2 regions of the Sporosarcina sp. FSL W7-1283 genome follow, and region 1 is predicted to be linked to the other one. Evidence: riboswitches for the same ligand, from Rfam matches in the RefSeq annotation. Region 1 holds a riboswitch; the other holds the start of a gene.
The links. A riboswitch is a leader RNA that binds a small molecule or an ion and turns the genes downstream of it on or off. The one in region 1 is predicted to bind S-adenosylmethionine.

Region 1 (3,411 bases):
GTGTTGTAATCGAACCCACTTCGGCGCTTGCGGATGGCTCCCGCAATGTGCCGTTCTGGAAGAACGCCTGCCTGTCACATCGCTCCGTATACCCGCTTGTGAGGCGCCTACTTTTTTTGAGTGGGGGTTAACCGATGTGTTTTTCTAGCAAGACCATTTCAGACTAGACATCAGACTCGGAATTGCCTACTTTAAACACAACATAATGATACCTACCCATTCCAGCGAAGCCGCAACTGCGGGGTCGGCCGTTGCCATGAGACTGCTAGCATGAACTTCGCTAGCTGGCTCGTGGCGTAAGGCAATTCCCTAGCGGCACAGCGGTGCCAGTGAACTTTACTCTGCCAATGGAAGTCGAGCGACGGGACAACAAACTGTAATTTTATTTTCAATTAAAAACGATTCAAAAGGAGAAGATACAAATGAACACGACAAAATTTTTAGATGCTAAAGGATTGGCTTGCCCAATGCCGATCGTACGGACAAAAAAAGCGATGAAAGAACTAGAAGCAGGGGATATCCTTGAAATTCATGCAACGGACAAAGGATCTGTAGCAGATTTGACAGCTTGGGCCGCATCAGGAAATCACAAGGTAGTGGACCAGCAACAAGAGTCCGATGTCTTTAAATTTTGGATTCAAAAAGGATAAACTAAGCAAAGAGGGTGTTCCATTGCCCTCTTTCATTAGGAAGGAGGGAGAGAGAACATCATGAGTTTTACATTTATCATCACCATCTTCCTCATTGGATTTGTCGGCTCATTCCTTTCCGGCATGATGGGAATTGGCGGTGCCATCGTCAAATATCCAATGTTACTTTTCATTCCTGCATTACTTGGTTTTGAAGCTTTTTCATCGCATGACGTCTCGGGTATTACGGCAGTTGAAGTATTCTTTGCTTCTCTCTCAGGTGTCTTTGCTTATCGCAAGAGCAATCTAATCTTGAAGCCACTTGTGTTGTATATGGGAATCAGCGTATTGATCGGCAGTGTAATCGGAGGGGCAGGTTCCAGTCTGCTGTCGGAAGCAACCGTTAACATTGTATATGGTGTATTGGCCGTGCTGGCAGCCGTGATGATGTTCATTCCGCAAAAAGGTCTTGATAACATCCCCGTGGAAGAAATTGCGTTCAATAAATGGATAGCCACAGGAACTGCATTGCTAGTTGGGTTGGCTGCAGGAATTGTAGGGGCAGGAGGGGCGTTTATCCTCGTACCGATCATGCTTGTTGTATTAAAAATTCCTACACGGGTCACGATAGCCACTTCGCTAGCAATCACTTTATTGTCTTCAATCGGTTCGGCGTCAGGAAAACTCTTCACAGGGCAAGTTCCCTATGAACCGGCGCTTGTCATGATTATTGCGAGCGTGCTGGCGGCCCCGCTTGGAGTGAAGGTAAGTCGCAAAGTCAATACGAAAGTGTTGCAAGGAATTCTCGCTGTATTGATCATGGGCTCTGCAGTGAAAATTTGGTGGGATATTTTTTAGAAATCACAATGATTTCTAAACATTCTACTAATAACCCTTGCATTTAGTTGGTATTGGCTTTATACTATTTTTCAAGATGGAAAACGAATAGACAAACTCTTATCAAGAGCGGCGGAGGGATTAGGCCCTATGATGCCCGGCAACCGGCTAGTTATGCAAAGGTGCTACTTCCTACAAACTGTTGACAGTTTGGAAGATAAGAGAGGTATGAGCGAAAGCAAAGCCCTCTTCTTATTTTTAGGAAGAGGGTTTCTTTGTATACTCACTAGGCTCATTGTCTAGCTGCAGAGGGCAGCTGCTCGGGACGTTTCGGTCTTTTCGAAAAAGGGGGAGAGCACCCTTTTACGATAAGCCCTCCAACGTCTGTCACGACAAAACGCCCTCTTCTGCTTTTCAGTATTCCATCAGGTAGACTAATAAATTCGGAGGGGAAATAGTTATGACTAAATTTCAGCCAGAAACTGTTTTATTGCACGGAGGACAGCAGCCAGATCCTGTAACCGGTTCACGTGCTGTGCCGATTCATCGTACGACTTCATATGTTTTCAGAGATACAGAGCATGCACAGAATTTATTTGCTTTGCAAGAAGCAGGCAATATCTATACACGTATTACTAACCCGACTGTCGCAGTTTTTGAGGAGCGTGTGGCGCAGATCGAAGGTGGATCTGCAGCAGTAGGGCTATCATCCGGAATGGCGGCAATCGCATTTTCGATCCTGAACATTGCGGGCGCGGGAGATGAAATTGTGGCGGCCAGCAATCTGTATGGCGGCACGTACAATTTATTCGCTGTGACACTGCCGCGCTATGGCATCACGGTGAAGTTCGTGGATGCATCTGATCCGAAAAACTTTGAAGCGGCAATTACAGATAAGACGAAGGCGTTATTCGCAGAGACGATCGGTAATCCGAGCCTGCAAGTCCTTGATGTAGAAGCGGTAGCGAAAGTCGCGCATGACAACGGTATTCCATTGTTGGTGGATAACACGTTCCCGTCTCCATATGGCTCCAATCCGATTGAGTTCGGAGCAGACGTAGTCATTCACTCCGCAACGAAATGGATTGGCGGGCACGGCACGACGATTGGAGGCGTGGTGGTCGATGCAGGGAAATTTGATTGGACTCAAGGAAAATTCCCAGGGTTCACAGAACCGGATGAATCGTATCATGGGTTGAGATATGGCATCGATACGGCAGGGGCTGCATTCGCAACGAAGCTGCGCGTTCAATTATTGCGTGATTTCGGACCTTGCTTGGCGCCGGACAGTGCATTTAATTTATTGCAGGGGCTTGAGACGCTTCATTTGCGTGTGCCTCGCCATAATGAAAACGCACAGAAAGTCGCAGCATTCTTGAAGGGACATCCGGCAGTGGACTGGGTGACGTATACGGGTCTTGAAGAACACCCGACGTATGAGTTGGCGCAAAAACACTTGAAGCACGGCTATGGTTCCATTATTGTTTTCGGCATTAAAGGTGGCCGGGATGCAGGTCGTAAAGTGATTGATAATGTGGAAATCTGGTCGCATGTAGCAAATGTTGGCGACGCGAAGTCGTTGATCATTCATCCGGCATCTACTACGCACCAGCAGTTATCTGCAGAAGATCTGAAGAATTCGGGTGTGACTGAAGAGTTGATTCGCCTGTCTGTCGGGTTGGAATCAGCAGATGATATTATTGCAGATTTAAAACAAGCGATTGAGAAAGCGGTCGAAAAGGCTATTCATTAATTAATAGATAAAAGCAAAAAAGTCACCGAGTCCGGTGACTTTTTTGTATTTACCGACGTTTCACTTTCCTTCGTTCTTCTTTCAATGACATGAACAACGAAGTGACCATCATGATCAAGATAACGGAAAACGGCAGGGCGGCGATGATAACTACATTTTGCAGCGCATCCAATCCACCGACAAACAATAAAA
Region 2 (3,411 bases), 2.3 Mb from region 1:
ATTTATTGTTCTTCAGTGAATTGAATGCTTGTGGAATTTTACGAGCCATCGCCATCATCATAGCTACCGTGTGCTCAGCAGCTGAATTTGTATTTCCATCAGGAGCATTGACGACGATAATCCCTTTTTCTGTAGCTGCGTCCAAATCGATATTGTCGACACCTACACCTGCACGTCCAATAATTTTCAATTGATCAGCAGAATCTAGCAATTCTTTCGTAACAGTTGTCTGACTACGTACTAGAAGAGCATCAAAACCTTTGATCCGATCCTTCAGTTGGTCAGGTGTCAAATCTGTATCGATCACAATTTCAAAACCTTCTGCTTGTCGTAATGGAAAAATACCGTCCTCGCTAAGTGGGTCACTAATAAGTACTTTAAAAGCCATAATAATCATTCTCTCCTTCAGTAGTTTTTATTGTTGTAAAGTTTTCAAAATGAATTTTATAGAGTTGATCCCATATGTACGTTCTATGCTTACCTCCTTTTAGGAAAAATAAAAAAGCCTTCCATCCCTTACATACGTAAGGGGCGAAAAGCTCAATAAACTAACGCGGTACCACCCTTGTTTTGCTGCAAAAGCAGCCTTCATTCAGCATGCGTAACGTGCATGTGACGGATTGGCCTACTGAACTATTCAGCCAAGCAATTCGGAAGTGCCGCCATCCCAAGAATTTACTGACTCTCACCAATTCATCAGCTCTCTAGAAAATTCTTTTACAGGAAGGTATGTCTTCGTCAAAATTGTTTTGCGTGTATTAAATTTGAACTAATCATAACACGTCAAAAGTAATTGTCAATTACTTTTCGGAAAAAAATGAAAAACTAATAAAGGCGAACGTAAATTATTGAATGATTTGTGAACGTTCGTGTTTGAGAGATAAAAGCGGATTATAAGTAACTTTTACTATGGAGTATTAGGAAATACCATAAGTCGTGAGAAGAGAAGATATATGCCAATCAATGTTATAGTAGTGCCATACTATTCAAGTAAAGGGGTAATGTAAGATGAAAAACTTAGAGTCCTTCGAGCGATTCGAACAATTGAAGCAAGAAGAGCGAGTGATTTTCTTGTTTTCTGCAGATTGGTGTCCTGATTGCAGAGTGATCGAGCCGTTTTTACCAACACTGGAAACGGAATTTTCCGAGTACCAATTTATTTATGTCGACCGAGATGAGTTTATTGACTTGTGCACTCAGCTCGATATATTTGGCATCCCAAGCTTTATCGCATTCAGTGAAGGCAAGGAAACAGGCCGTTTTGTCAGTAAGAATCGCAAGACGAAAGAGGAGATTGAAGAGTTTATCAATAGTTTGTGAGCAGAGGGTGAGTGGGTATAAGAACCGTTGATCCAGGTTCCGGGAGGATGGCTTTCCGCGGGGAGCCAATCTCCGGGCTACAAACTTATATTCACTTGTTCCGCTTTTCACTCTGAAGTCAACCAAATTTTATTACTTTGATGTATGCTAACAAGCCAACGATCCGAGGAGATGGTTGGCTTGTTATTATTTAAACATAATCCTGTAATTGTTCGAGAAGGATTTTCGCGCCTTGAGGACTTATGAATAATCCGTTTGATAGTTCTTTGTTTTCGTTCGTTACTTCACCAGTAATGAAGCATGCCTTATTCACTTGATACTTTCTCAAAATGATTCGATCTTCTTCTGCGAAAATTTCAATGGGATCGCCTTTATCTAATTGCAAAGATTTGCGTAGTTCTTTCGGAATAACTATTCTGCCAAGATGGTCTACTTTGCGAACAATGCCTAAAGATCTCATGAGTTCCTCCTTTAAAAAGTAGTTGGTAGTTCCTATTATACACAAATATTTCCGGTCTACAATTTACGAGATTGGAATGAGCAGAACTATTTGAAAATTTGACTATACAATTAGTTTATTAATGTTATAATAGTCAGTAAATCATTTTCGTGAAATGATATTAACTAAATACTACTTATCAAGAGAAGCTGAGGGATTTGGCCTGATGAAGCTTCAGCAACCTCTGTGTAAACAGGAAGGTGCTACCTCCAACAAGATTGTTGTCTTGAGAGATAAGAACTGTGGTCCTAAACCTTCATTTTCTTATCTACAGGAAAAGAGGTTTTTTATTTTGTAAAAACAGGCCGAATGAATAGCCAAGGGGGAAGAAATATGCCGATTAATATACCGAAACAATTACCTGCAGGTGAGTTACTGAAGAAAGAAAAAATCTTCATCATGGATGAAGATCGGGCGACGGAGCAAGATATTCGGCCGCTGAACATTTTGATTCTGAATTTAATGCCTGAAAAAGAAAAAACAGAACTTCAATTATTACGATTACTTGGTAATACGCCTTTGCAAGTAAACGTGACGTTTTTAAATACGGCGACCTATGTTTCCAAAAATGTCAGTCAAACTCATTTGGAAACGTTTTATACAACATTCGAACACGTGAAAGAGCGCAAGTTTGACGGCATGATTATTACAGGAGCACCTATTGAACATATGCAATTTGAAGACGTAGTGTACTGGAAGGAATTAGAGAAAATCATGGAGTGGACAAAAACCAATGTGACCTCTGTCTTGCATATTTGTTGGGGCGCGCAAGCCGCACTTTATCATCATTACGGCATTGATAAGTTTGAGTTGCCGAAGAAATGTTTTGGGATTTTTTCTCACGATATCACGGACCAAACAGTCAATTTGGCAAGAGGATTTAACGATGTATTTGTTGCTCCTCACTCACGTCACACGGCTGTTTCCATAGAAGAAATTGAGAAGCATCCGGATTTGACACTGCTATCTGTATCGGATGATGCGGGTGCATTCATTGTGATTTCTAATGATGAAAAAAACATAATGGTGACAGGACATTTAGAGTATGATGCACATACATTGGCTGAAGAATACGGGCGAGATGTCCAAAAGGGATTGGATATTGATGTACCTGAAAATTATTTCCCGAATGATGATCCGACGAGAGAACCAATGAATACTTGGCGTTCACATACACATTTGTTATTCTCGAACTGGTTGAACTACTATGTCTATCAAGCAACGCCATACGTTTGGGATTGAAATAAGCTTATGAAAGTATAGTTTCCCGCATTTCACACATACTCCACTCAATGGAGGTGTGCGTTGTGAATATGGATGAGTTTTTGGAGCTGTCTTTTTGGGAAATGACTTTGCGGACTGTTATTTCCTTTATCGTCCTTCTGATCCTGGCCCGGTTCATGGGAAAAAAACAAATATCTCAATTGACTTTCTTCCATTACGTGACAGGTATCACGATCGGTTCGATTGCCGCCAATTTGGCAGGGGAGTCCGAGACGCCGTTCTTAAATGGGTTATATGGTATGATCCTATGGGCAGTATTGACGATACTTGCCAATTATTTAACGTTTAAATCAAAAAAACTACGTGTC

Region 2: linked by a shared signal. The riboswitch ahead of metA (homoserine O-acetyltransferase MetA) and the one ahead of MKY93_RS01230 (O-acetylhomoserine aminocarboxypropyltransferase/cysteine synthase family protein) in region 1 are both predicted to bind S-adenosylmethionine.

What each region holds. Positions count from the first base shown of each region.
Region 1 covers NZ_JBBOOL010000001.1:259,851-263,261, forward strand. The annotation lists gene MKY93_RS01220 (sulfurtransferase TusA family protein) at 423-650, shown strand; gene MKY93_RS01225 (sulfite exporter TauE/SafE family protein) at 711-1,487, shown strand; SAM riboswitch class I at 1,584-1,690, shown strand; gene MKY93_RS01230 (O-acetylhomoserine aminocarboxypropyltransferase/cysteine synthase family protein) at 1,927-3,219, shown strand; gene MKY93_RS01235 (glycine betaine uptake BCCT transporter) at 3,269-3,411, opposite strand, start outside.
Region 2 covers NZ_JBBOOL010000001.1:2,536,969-2,540,379, reverse strand. The annotation lists gene serA (phosphoglycerate dehydrogenase) at 1-388, opposite strand, end outside; gene MKY93_RS13100 (thioredoxin family protein) at 1,009-1,320, shown strand; gene MKY93_RS13095 (AbrB/MazE/SpoVT family DNA-binding domain-containing protein) at 1,511-1,780, opposite strand; SAM riboswitch class I at 1,953-2,059, shown strand; gene metA (homoserine O-acetyltransferase MetA) at 2,153-3,061, shown strand; gene MKY93_RS13085 (DUF421 domain-containing protein) at 3,133-3,411, shown strand, end outside.